Regions from separate parts of the Kitasatospora sp. NPDC057223 genome, predicted to be linked through region 1. Evidence: predicted binding sites of a transcription regulator. Region 1 holds the regulator's gene; each other region holds the start of a gene.
The links. The regulator HrcA, encoded in region 1, represses chaperone genes, less so after heat shock. The targets are predictions, from matches to a motif close to TTNGCACTCNGNNNNNCNGAGTGCNAA.

Region 1 (3,994 bases):
CCCGTCCAGGGTCTGCAGCGGCACCTGGGTGCCCAGCGAGGCCGCCGTCATCGGGATGGTGACCGTGCAGTGCAGGTCGTCACCCCGGCGCTGGAAGGTCGGGTGCGCGGTCTCGGCGATCTCGACGTACAGGTCGCCGGCCGGGCCGCCGCCGGGGCCGACCTCGCCCTCGCCGGCCAGCTGGATCCGGGTGCCGTTGTCGACACCGGCCGGGATCTTGACGGTGAGCGTACGGCGGGCACGCACCCGCCCGTCACCGGCGCACTCGGGGCACGGGGTCGGCACGACGGTGCCGAAGCCCTGGCACTGCGGGCACGGGCGCGAGGTCATGACCTGGCCCAGGAAGGACCGGGTGACCTGCGACACCTCGCCCTTGCCGCGGCACATGTCACAGGTCTGCGCCGAGGTGCCGGGCGCCGCGCCCTCACCGGAGCAGGTCGTGCAGGTGACGGCCGTGTCGACCTGGAGCTCCTTGGTGGTGCCGAAAGCGGCCTCCTCCAGGGTGATCTCCAGGCGGATCATGGCGTCCTGGCCGCGCCGGGTGCGCGAGCGGGGCCCGCGCTGGCCGGAGGCGGCGCCGAAGAAGGCGTCCATGATGTCGGAGAAGCCGAAGCCCGCCGCGCCCGCGCCGAAGCCGCCCGCGCCGCCGTTCGGGGAGAGGGGGTCGCCGCCGAGGTCGTAGACCTGGCGCTTGGCCGGGTCGGAGAGCACCTCGTAAGCGGCGTTGATCTCCTTGAACCGCTCCTGCGTCTTCGGGTCCGGGTTGACGTCCGGGTGCAGTTCACGGGCGAGGCGCCGGAACGCCTTCTTGATCTCGTCCTGCCCCGCATCCCGTCGGACGCCGAGTACCGCGTAGTAGTCCGTGGCCACCAAATGCTCCGCTTGTTCCGCCTCTAGAAGTGCTGCGACTGGGTTGCCACCGTCAGAGGGCTGACGGTGGTCGTTTCTATGACTCGGCCAGGATCTGGCCCACGTACCTTGCCACCGCTCGCACCGCCCCCATTGTGCCCGGATAGTCCATCCGGGTCGGACCGATCACGCCCAGCTTCGCCACACTCTCGTCGCCCGAACCGTAACCGACCGAGACCACCGAGGTGGAATTGAGCCCTTCGTACGCGTTCTCCCGGCCGATCCGCACCATCATCGACGCGTCGCCGGTCTCGCCCAGCAGGCGGAGCAGGACGACCTGCTCCTCCAGAGCCTCCAGCACCGGCTGGATGGTGAGCGGGAAGTCGTGCCCGAAGCGGGTCAGGTTGGCCGTGCCGGCCAGCATGATCCGCTCCTCGTTCTGCTCGGCCAACGCCTCGAAGAGCGTGGCCAGCACGGTGGTGACGGTCGGGCGGTCGGCGGGCTCGAAGGCGGCCGGCAGGGCCTCCAGCAGCTCCGGGACGTCCGGCAGGCGCTGCCCGCAGGCCCGCGCGTTGGCCTTGGCCCGGAGCTCCGCCAGCACCGTCTCGCCGACCGTGCCCGGGCAGTCGACCATCCGCTGCTCGACCCGGCCGGTGTTGGTGATCAGGACGAGCATCACCTTGGTCGGCGCGAGCGCGACCAGCTCGATGTGCCGCACGGTCGAACGCGACAGCGACGGGTACTGCACGACGGCGACCTGCCGGGTGAGCTGCGCGAGCAGCCGCACCGTACGGGCGACCACGTCGTCGAGGTCCACCGCGCCGTCCAGGAAGTGCCGGATGGCACGGCGCTCGGGCGCCGTCATCGGCTTGACCTCGGCGAGGCGGTCGACGAACAGCCGGTAGCCCTTGTCGGTCGGGATCCGGCCGGCACTGGTGTGCGGCTGCTGGATGTAGCCGTCCTCCTCCAGGGCCGCCATGTCGTTGCGGACGGTCGCCGGGGAGACCCCGAGGCTGTGCCGCTCGACCAGCGCCTTGGAGCCGACCGGCTCCTCCGTCCCCACGTAGTCCTGGACGATCGCCCGCAGCACCGCCAGCTTGCGGTCGTCCAGCGGACGCACGTCCAGCTGGCGGCCCTCGATCTGGCGGGTGTCGATCTGCCGGGTGTCGATCCGGCCGTCGGACTTGCGGGGCTCGGACTTGCGGTCCTCGGCCCTGCGCTCGCTGACCATGGGGCACGCACCTCCGTCTTCGCACGTTGTCCGATATGACTCGATGTGGATCGATGTGGATCTCTCGCGGCGGATCGTTTGGCACTCAGGACAGTCGAGTGCCAGAACCGTACCTGCCAGTGTAAGGCCCGGGACAGACGGCAGGAACGGCACGACCGGGGTGATCCTGCACGCACCCGGCCACCGGTGCGTGATGCCCGCGGCCCGGCCAGGTGGCAGCATCGAAGGCAACCGGCTAATCGGAGGAGCAGCAATGTCAGCCTCGGGCCAGCACACCCGCTTCGCACCCGACCGTGGACTCACCGGCCGGATGGTCGCCACGATGTTCGTGATCGGCCTGCTGTACGTGGGCTTCACCGGTCTGCTCATCGTGCTGCTGCGCGGGGCCTGGCCGATCATCGTGCTGATCTCGGGCGGCCTGTTCGTCGCCCAGTTCTGGTTCAGCGACAGGATCACCGAACGGGCGATGGGCGCCCACGAGGTCACCCCCGAGCAGTACCCCCAACTGCACGGCACCATTGACCGGCTCTGCGCGCTCGCCGACATGCCCAAGCCCAGGGTCGCGGTCGCCGACAACGACATGCCGAACGCCTTCGCCACCGGCCGCAAACCGGAAAAGGCCGTGGTCTGCGTCACCACCGGCCTGCTGCGGCGGCTGGAACCCGAGGAGCTGGAGGGCGTCCTCGCCCACGAGCTGTCGCACGTCGCCCACCGGGACGTCGCCGTGATGACGGTGGCCGGTTTCCTCGGCGTGCTCGCCGGAGCGATGACCCGGATGGCCATGTACGGCGGGATGATGGGCGGCAACCGCAACAGCAACGACCAGAACGCCGCCATCGCGATGCTCGTCATCCCGCTGGTCTCGATGGTCGTCTACGCGATCAGTTTCCTGCTCACCCGGCTGCTCTCCCGCTACCGCGAACTGGCCGCCGACCGGGCGGCCGCCCAGCTCACCGGGCGCCCCAGCGCGCTGGCCTCCGCCCTGACCAAGGTGACCGGCCAGATCGCCGCCATCCCCACCAAGGACCTGCGCCAGGCTCAGCCCTACAACGCGTTCTACTTCGCCCCCGCGCTGAGCGCCCGGGAGGCCGCCTCGCAGCTGTTGTCCACCCACCCGTCGCTGGAGAAGCGGCTGGAGCAGCTCGCGAAGATCTCCACCGACCTCGGCCGCTGACCCACCTCCGGAGGAGAGACACCCGTGGGATTCCTGGATGCCCTGCTCGGCCGCAGCAAGCCCGTCCGGCCCGACCTCGACCAGCTGTTCGGCGTGCCCTCGGCCGCGCTCACCCTGGAGGCCGCCGCCGGCTTCAGGCCCACCGGGCTCGGCTCGGTCTGCTTCGCCGCCGTCGAGGGCGGCGCCTTCGGCGAGGTCGAACGCCAGGTCCGCGCCCTGCTGGACGCCGACACCGGACGCGGCGGCGTCCCCGTGGAGGCCAGCCAGGACGGCTACGGCTACTCCTGGCTGCTCGCCCGGCACACCCCCGAGGAACTGCCCGACCTGGTCAACGACCTGCACGCGGTCAACAGCGAGCTGGAGGCCAACGGCTTCGGCCCGCAGCTGCTCTGCTCGCTGGTCGCCTTCCGCGACGACGCCGGCCGGCCGCTCGCCCTGGTCTACCTCTACAAGCGCGGCACCTTCTACCCGTTCGCCCCGATGCCGGGCGGCGGCGAGAAGCGCAACAGCCCGCTGGAACTCCAGGTCAAGGCGATGCTCGGCAACGACCTGCGGGTCGAGTCCGACCTGTCCCGCTGGTTCCCGGTCTGGGGCGCGCCGGGGCTCTGAGCCCCCGTCGGATTTCCTATAGTCCTCCTATGCACAGCAGGAGTTACGGCCCGGACCTCACCCCGCCGTGGAAGCGGCAGGCACCCGCCCCCGACGTACCCGCGGAGCGGGACCTCGTGGTGGAGGAGGCC
Region 2 (3,994 bases), on a different contig from region 1:
GGCCGCGACGTGATCCGCCCGGTCAAGCCGGACACCATCGCCAAGTCGCTGGCCATCGGCAACCCGGCGGACGGGCCGTACGTGCTGGACATCGCCCGCCGGACCGGCGGCGCCGTCGAGGACGTCACGGACGCCGAGGTGGTCGAGGCGATCAAGCTGCTGGCCCGCACCGAGGGCATCTTCGCCGAGACCGCCGGCGGGGTGACGATCGGCGTGCTGAAGAAGCTGGTCGAGACCGGCCAGCTGGACCCGTCGAAGGAGACCGTCGCGATCAACACCGGCGACGGCCTCAAGACCCTGGACGCGGTGGCCGATGCCGGTCTCACCACGACCATCCGCCCGACGCTGGAGTCCTTCCGCGCGGCCGGCCTCGCCTCCGTCTGATCCCCCACCCCGCTAGGAGAGCCACCGCCATGAGCGCCAACGTCCGCATCCCGACCATCCTGCGCACCTACACCGGCGGCGCCGCCGAGGTGGCCGCCGAGGGCGCGACCCTCAGCGAGATCATCGCCGACCTGGACCGCAACCACGCCGGCATCGCCGCCCGCGTGCTCGACGACACCGGCAAGCTGCGCCGCTTCGTCAACATCTACGTCAACGACGACGACGTGCGTTTCGCCGAGGGCCTGGCCACCGAGATCAAGGACGGCGCCAGCGTCTCGATCATCCCGGCGGTCGCGGGCGGCTGCTGATCCCCGCCACCGCCGCGCCCGCGGTACCACCGAGCCGCCTTCACGACCGGAATTCCGTTCTCCGGTCGTGAAGGCGGCTCGTGGCGTTCGGGTGGGAATTCGGAGCGCCCGGGCGGAGTAAAGTGTCCGACAGCTGACGACGGGGCCCCCTCTCCCCTTTCCGGCGTTCTTCCGCGCCTCCGGGCGCCCTGCGGCACCTGTGACCGTCCGTCCGCTGAGACCGGCGTGGGTCGCCGCCGTGAAACATGTCGGGCGGGTGTCAGAATTCCTGCCGCGATTCGTGCAATTCGTCCGGTATGCCCGGTACTGAATGCCGAATTTCTCCGCATTCCTGCCGCATTGCCCCTTGACGGCCTCCGTGAATTGCCGACGGTTGGGCCTGTTGCAGAGGGCTTCTATCCGGATACATTCAGCGGCGATCGACGCAGTCGCCCACTCGGGCGGCCACCTCCCGGTGGTCCTGAACGGGCAGCTGCGGCGCGCGCGGCTGTGCCCAGGGGGGGTTCCCCGGGCCGGCCTCGAACCAGACCCGGGACCGCGACCTGCGGGATCCGTGAAGGGCCAGCACAGCACTAGGGGAGTTCGGAATGGCTCAGGGCACCGTCAAGTGGTTCAACGCGGAGAAGGGCTACGGCTTCATCGCGGTCGACGGTGGTGCGGACGTGTTCGTCCACTACAGCGCGATCCAGATGGACGGCTACCGCACCCTCGAGGAGGGCCAGCGGGTCGAGTTCGAGATCTCCCAGGGACAGAAGGGCCCGCAGGCGGACATGGTCCGCGCGGCGGTCTGACCTTTCCGGACCCCGGAGCCTCGGCTCGGCCCACGAGCTGGTGATCCGCTTCGACCGACGGGCTCGTACGACACACGTCGTGCGGGCCCGTCGGCATGTCCCGGCGCGGCGGCGCGGCGCGGGGACGCGTACGAGGGGATCGCCGATTGGGCTTGCACTCGCCATGCCGGAGTGCTAATCATTGGCGTTAGCACTCACAGCTTGAGAGTGACAACGGACCGGGTCGGTGAGGCCCCCGGGAGCGGTAGGGGAAAGGACCCCCGCACACCAGGGCCGTCCGTCGCGGGCACCCTCCGGTCCGAGCATTCACCGCCGTCTCGGAGGACCACTTCACATGGCAAAGATCATCGCGTTTGACGAGGAAGCTCGCCGCGGCCTTGAGCGCGGGATGAACCAGCTTGCCGACGCTGTCAAGGTCACGCTCGGCCCCAAGGGTCGCAACGTCGTCCTTGAGAAGAAGTGGGGCGCCCCCACGATCACCAACGACGGTGTCTCCATCGCCAAGGAGATCGAGCTGGAGGACCCCTACGAGAAGATCGGCGCCGAGCTGGTCAAGGAGGTCGCCAAGAAGACGGACGACGTCGCGGGTGACGGCACCACCACCGCCACCGTGCTCGCCCAGGCCCTGGTCAAGGAAGGCCTGCGCAACGTCGCCGCCGGCGCGAACCCGATGGCCCTGAAGCGCGGCATCGAGAAGGCCGTCAAGGCCGTCTCCGACCAGCTGCTCGCCCAGGCCAAGGACGTGGAGACCAAGGAGCAGATCGCCTCCACCGCCTCCATCTCGGCCGCCGACACGCAGATCGGCGAGCTCATCGCCGAGGCGATGGACAAGGTCGGCAAGGAAGGCGTCATCACCGTCGAGGAGAGCAACACCTTCGGTCTGGAGCTTGAGCTCACCGAGGGCATGCGCTTCGACAAGGGCTACATCTCGGCCTACTTCGCCACCGACCTGGAGCGGATGGAGACCTCGTTCGAGGACCCCTACATCCTGATCGCCAACTCCAAGATCGGCTCGGTCAAGGACCTCCTCCCGCTGCTGGAGAAGGTCATGCAGAGCGGCAAGCCGCTGGTCATCATCGCCGAGGACGTCGAGGGCGAGGCCCTGTCGACCCTGGTCGTGAACAAGATCCGTGGCACCTTCAAGTCCGTCGCCGTCAAGGCCCCGGGCTTCGGTGACCGCCGCAAGGCCATGCTCGGCGACATCGCCATCCTCACCGGTGGCACCGTGATCTCCGAGGAGGTCGGCCTCAAGCTGGAGAACGCCGGCGTCGACCTGCTGGGCACCGCCCGCAAGGTGGTCATCACCAAGGACGAGACCACCATCGTCGACGGTGGCGGCGACAGCGACCAGGTCGCCGGCCGGGTCAACCAGATCCGCGCCGAGATCGAGAACAGCGACTCGGACTACGACCGCGAGAAGCTCCAGGAGCGCCTCGCCAAGCTGGCCGGCGGCGTCGCCGTCATCAAGGCCGGCGCGGCGACCGAGGTCGAGCTCAAGGAGCGCAAGCACCGCATCGAGGACGCCGTCCGCAACGCGAAGGCCGCCGTCGAGGAGGGCATCGTCGCCGGTGGTGGCGTCGCGCTGCTGCAGGCCTCGGTCGCGTTCGACAAGCTGGAGCTGGAGGGCGACGAGGCCACCGGTGCCAACATCGTCCGCGTGGCGCTGGAGGCCCCGATCAAGCAGATCGCGGTCAACGCCGGCCTCGAGGGCGGCGTCGTCGTCGAGAAGGTGCGCAACCTGCAGCCCGGTTGGGGCCTGAACGCCGCGACCAACGAGTACGTCGACCTCATCGCCGCGGGCATCATCGACCCGGCGAAGGTCACCCGCTCGGCGCTGCAGAACGCCGCCTCCATCGCGGCGCTGTTCCTCACCACCGAGGCCGTCATCGCCGACAAGCCGGAGAAGGCGGGCGCTGCCGCCGGCGGCGGCATGCCGGGTGGTGACATGGACTTCTGATCCCACCGGGGTCGGCAGGTTCCTGATCGCAAGGGCGGTTCCCTCCGGGGGGCCGCCCTTGCGGCGTTCCCGGGCACAGGCGTCCCGGGCACGGGCGTCCCGGGCGCTGGCGTCCCAGGCACAATGGACGGATGTCCAGCCCCGAAATCGAAGCCGCCCTGCACAACGCCCGCGCGCTGATCCTCGCCGACCTGTCCGCCCGCGACGTGGCGGACGCCACCGTGGTCTCGCTCGTCGAGGACGCCGTGACGCACCGCCGGTGGTGGCTGGAGCAGTGGCCGGACGGCACCGAGTACGTCCTCGGGCTGATCGCCCAGGACGTCCAGGACAAGCTGCTGGAGCAGTACGGCCGCTGGCCGCTCTGCCCGGCCTGCACGGCCGAGGACGACCCGCACGCGCTCGGCGTGGAGCCCGAGCTGGGCCCCGATCCGCACTGGGTGTGCGGCAAGGAGGCGGTCGTGGTGGCGCCGGTCGGCGGGCTCTCCTGAGAGCGGCCCCCGGCCGAGCGGCCGTCAGCCGCCCAGCCGGGTGAGCTCGTCCGCCAGGTTGGCCCG
Region 3 (3,994 bases), on a different contig from region 1:
GCGGGGGCTGGACTGGTACCTGAGCCAGCGGCCGCCGCACCACGGCGGCTGAACCGGGTGCCCGGGGCGGGGCGCAGGACCGCCCGGCCCGGTCGCCGGGCCCGGGCCGGGACGAGGGACTGACGGGGCGAGGGATCGGGAGGGGCTGAGCCGTCGGCCGGGGGAAGGCCGGGGCTCAGCCCCTCGTCCGTGGGGGCCGTTGGTCGGGGTCAGGCCCGGCTGACGAGTGCGTCGCGGATCTCGGTGAGCAGGACGACCTCCTTGGCCTCCGCCTCGGCCTGGATCTCGGCGAGGCTCTTGCGCCTGGCGGCGAGCCGGTTCATGGGGACGATCAGGCAGAAGTAGACGACTGCGGCGGTGATCAGGAACTGCAGGACCGCGCTGAGCACCGACCCCCACAGGATGAAGATGCCCGACGTGACCTCGCCGGTCGCGCTCACGCTGCACGGCCCCTTGAGGCAGGAGCTGTAGGACGCGAGGTCCTTGGCGCCGAAGACGCCGACGATCGGGTTGATGACGCCCTTGACGAAGGCGTTGACGATGTTGGTGAACGCCGCACCGATGACGACGGCGACCGCGAGTTCGACGACATTTCCGCGAAGCAGGAATTCCTTGAAGCCCTTCATGGAGTGAGATTACGGGCGAATTGTCCGGTATCGGGCTGACGCGGTACCCGGGTGTGTCGGTCGGGCGTGCGAACGATGGCCGGGCGCGGGCGCGGGGGCTCAGGGGCTGTGCTCTGCGGCGCCCGGGGTGCAGCGTGGGGCGATGCCGGGCTCGTGGGCGGCGGAGGTCGCTGCGGGGGGCGGCGGGCCCGGGCGCAGCGGGCCGGCGGCGAGCGCCGTCACGGCCGCGAGCAGGCCGGTGGCCAGAACTCCGGGCCGGTGTCGTACCGCCTGCTGGAGCCGGTGCCGCCCGGTCCCTCCGCGCCGGATCGGCGGGAAGGCCGGTACGGTCCGCCGCGGCGGCACGGCGGGGGCGCAGGCCGGGACGGCACGGCGGGCGGACGCCCGGTGCCGGGGAGCTGCGGGGAGCAGGGGCTGGGGGCAGTTCGTCATGGTGGGGCAACGCCTCTGGTCGGGAACTGGAACGCGGACCCCCGGGCCGGGCCGGGGTTGCGTGCTCAGCCTGCGACAGTGCGGACGGTGGCGGAATACCCGCCGGTTCGCCTGTGGACAACTCGGGGATGTGGATAACTTCGGATCCCCGAAGCGTCCCCCACGGGCTGCCCAGGCAGGCCGGCCTGCGGACGCGCGAAGGGCCTGCGGATGCGCGAAGGGTCTGCTGCCACCGCGGTCGGCGGTGGCAGCAGACCCTTCGAAGTCTGCGTGTTCCCTGCTGGGCCCGGCCTCGGGCTCGTGCAGCGGGCTCGTGTTCCGGGCTCAGCCGGACGCGGCGCCGCCGGACGACTTGGCGGCCGCAGGTGCGGGGCTCGCGGAGGTCGTCGAGCTGCTGCCGGAGGTGGAGCCGCCCGACGTCGAGCCGCCGGAGCTGCCCGAGCCGCCGCCGGTGGAGCCGGAGGATCCGTTCGAGGAGGCGCCCACCGAGCTGCTGGAGGACGAACGGCTGTCGGTCCGGTAGAAGCCAGAGCCCTTGAAGACCACGCCCACGGCCGAGAAGACCTTGCGGAGCCGTCCCTGGCAGTCGGGGCACGTGGTCAGCGCGTCGTCCGTGAACTTCTGCACCGCCTCCAGGCCGTTGCCGCACTCGGTGCACTGGTACTGGTACGTGGGCACTTGACTTCCTCCTGCACTTCCCCCTGGCACTCTCGCCTGATGAGTGCTAACGACGGTCAATGATGCGGCATTCCGCCTGATCAGTCCAGCGCCGCAGGTGTGAGATACCCCCACCGGCGCCGCCGGACGACCGGTCTCAGCCCTTGGCAGCCCCGACGAGCTGGGCCGGAGCGGCGCTCTGCGCCACCGTCCGGCTCGGCCTGCCGGGTGTCCCCGGCGTGGCGGGGGCGACCAGCAGCCGGCGCAGGACGACCAGCGCCACCAGTCCGAGCCCGGCACCGGTCACCGGCACCAGGAACCCGGCCGACGGGCCGTGTCCGTCGATCAGCCGGCCGGCCACGGTGGAGCCGGCGGCGAGGCCGAGCCCGATCGCGCCGGTCAGCCAGGTGAAGGCCTCGGTCTTGGCACCGTCCGGGACGAGCGTCTCGACCAGGGTGTAGCCGGTGATCAGGGTCGGTGCGATGGCCAGTCCGCAGACGAGCCCGGCGAGGGCGAGCGCGGTCAGGCCGGGCATCGCCCACAGGGTCGAGCAGCCGAGGACGAGCAGCGCGTAGCTGCCGAGCATCCGCTGCCGGGCCGAGCGGCGCCAGGCGACCATGCCGTAGAGCACGCCGGCCAGCATCGAGCCGCCGGCGAAGACGCCGTAGACGGTGCCGCTGGCACCGGGCTGTCCGGCGGCCTCGGCGAAGGCGGTGACCGAGACCTGCATGGCGCCGAAGACGGTTCCCACACCCAGGAAGGCCGCGGCCAGCAGCCTGACACCGGGCGAGGCGAGCGCGGAGACCCGCCGGACGCCGGGCTCGTGCGGGTGGCGGGCCGGTGCGGTGCCGCGCTGGGCGGCGAAGGCGAGCCCGCCGACGACGGTCAGGGCGGCTTCGGCGACGAGTCCGGTGGCGGGGGAGAGTCCGGTGGCGACGGCGGTGGCGAGCACCGGGCCGATCACGAAGGTCAACTCGTCCGTCACGGACTCGAAGGCGAAGGCGGTGTTGAGCGTCCCGGGGGAGGAGTCCGCCAGTTTGGCGACCCAGCGGGCCCGGACCATCGCGCCGATCTGCGGCACGCTCGCGCCGGCCGGGGCGGCGGCCAGGAAGAGCGTCCAGACCGGAGCGTGGCCGAGGGCGAGCGCGATCAGCGCGCCGACGGAGGCGGCGTGGACGAGGACGCTGGGCACCAGGACGGCGGCCTGGCCGTAGCGGTCGGCGAGCCGGCCGGTCTGCGGGCCGACGAAGGCCTGCGCGACGGCCGAGACGGCCGCGACGGCGCCTGCGGTGCCGTACGAGCCGTAGGTGTCGCGGACGAGCAGCACGATGCCGAGGCTCAGCATGGCGAAGGGCAGGCGGGCGGCGAAGGCGGGCAGCAGGAACCTCCGCGCACCGGGGGTGCGCAGCAGTGTTCCGTAGCCGACCCGTGCCGCTGGGCGGGGCCTGGTCGGGGCGGGGGTGTCGTCGACCGTTCGGCGGGCCGTCACGGTCATGCCTTCCTGCTGCCTGGTAGCGCGGCAGGGGTACGGGTGGCCCCGACGGCGCCGAGAGTCGTCCTCTCGCGCGTCGACCGGGGTTGTTACCGGGCCCGGCGGTGGATGCTGCGGGCCGCGGCCGCCGAGCGGTCGCGCCAACTCTGCTTCAGGCAGATGTTGCGGATGTGTCGTGTGTTCAGTGGTTCGTGAGGCGCTCGAACAGCAAGCGCTCTCCTGCATACTACAGGCTGCGACGCAAATCGTCCTACCAATGCAAGGCGAGCGGTCGGTGCTGCTGCCGAACGCGCCTGTGCCGGGGCGCGACAGGGTGCCCGGCCGGGCGTGGTGGACTACGGGAGACGGGTCGCGGTCCGGATGAGGTCGGCGACGGCTCTGGACCGGCTGTGCGGTGGCCAGGCGATCACGGTGGTGACCTTCGGCGCGTCCAGCACGGGCACGGCGGCGAGGTCACCGTGCAGCTGGGCCCGGCACGACTCCGGCGAGACCGCGCAGGCCCGGGCGAGCGCGACGAGCTGCAGCAGCTGCGCGTGGTCGCGGACCTGCGGGCCGGGGCCGGGCGGGTAGCTGCCGTCGGGACCGGGCCAGCGGGGCAGGGGCAGGCCCGGCAGTCCGGTGATGTCGGCCATGTGCACATGGGTCCGGGCGGTGAGCGGATGCCCGGCCGGCAGGACCACCACCTGGCCCTCCGAGCCGAGCTCCTCGGTGTGGAGCCCGGCCGTCGAGTCGAACGGCCGGTGCAGCAGCGCCACGTCGGCCCGGCCCTCACGCAGGAGTCGCCCCT

Region 2: the regulator HrcA is predicted to act here: its motif matches at 1,635-1,661, upstream of groL (chaperonin GroEL).
Region 3: the regulator HrcA is predicted to act here: its motif matches at 1,760-1,786, upstream of ACFUK0_RS17795 (FmdB family zinc ribbon protein).

Annotation. Positions count from the first base shown of each region.
Region 1 covers NZ_JBHUWW010000002.1:105,947-109,940, forward strand. The annotation lists gene dnaJ (molecular chaperone DnaJ) at 1-870, opposite strand, end outside; gene hrcA (heat-inducible transcriptional repressor HrcA) at 947-2,080, opposite strand; gene htpX (zinc metalloprotease HtpX) at 2,334-3,254, shown strand; gene ACFUK0_RS01830 (hypothetical protein) at 3,279-3,863, shown strand; gene ACFUK0_RS01835 (DUF3097 domain-containing protein) at 3,893-3,994, shown strand, end outside.
Region 2 covers NZ_JBHUWW010000134.1:15,650-19,643, forward strand. The annotation lists gene thrC (threonine synthase) at 1-384, shown strand, start outside; gene ACFUK0_RS32975 (MoaD/ThiS family protein) at 414-692, shown strand; gene ACFUK0_RS32980 (cold-shock protein) at 1,280-1,483, shown strand; gene groL (chaperonin GroEL) at 1,818-3,440, shown strand; gene ACFUK0_RS32990 (hypothetical protein) at 3,572-3,928, shown strand; gene ACFUK0_RS32995 (HD domain-containing protein) at 3,953-3,994, opposite strand, start outside.
Region 3 covers NZ_JBHUWW010000044.1:17,952-21,945, reverse strand. The annotation lists gene ACFUK0_RS17810 (hypothetical protein) at 1-52, shown strand, start outside; gene mscL (large conductance mechanosensitive channel protein MscL) at 210-626, opposite strand; gene ACFUK0_RS17800 (hypothetical protein) at 726-1,058, opposite strand; gene ACFUK0_RS17795 (FmdB family zinc ribbon protein) at 1,383-1,736, opposite strand; gene ACFUK0_RS17790 (MFS transporter) at 1,873-3,210, opposite strand; gene ACFUK0_RS17785 (LysR family transcriptional regulator) at 3,543-3,994, opposite strand, start outside.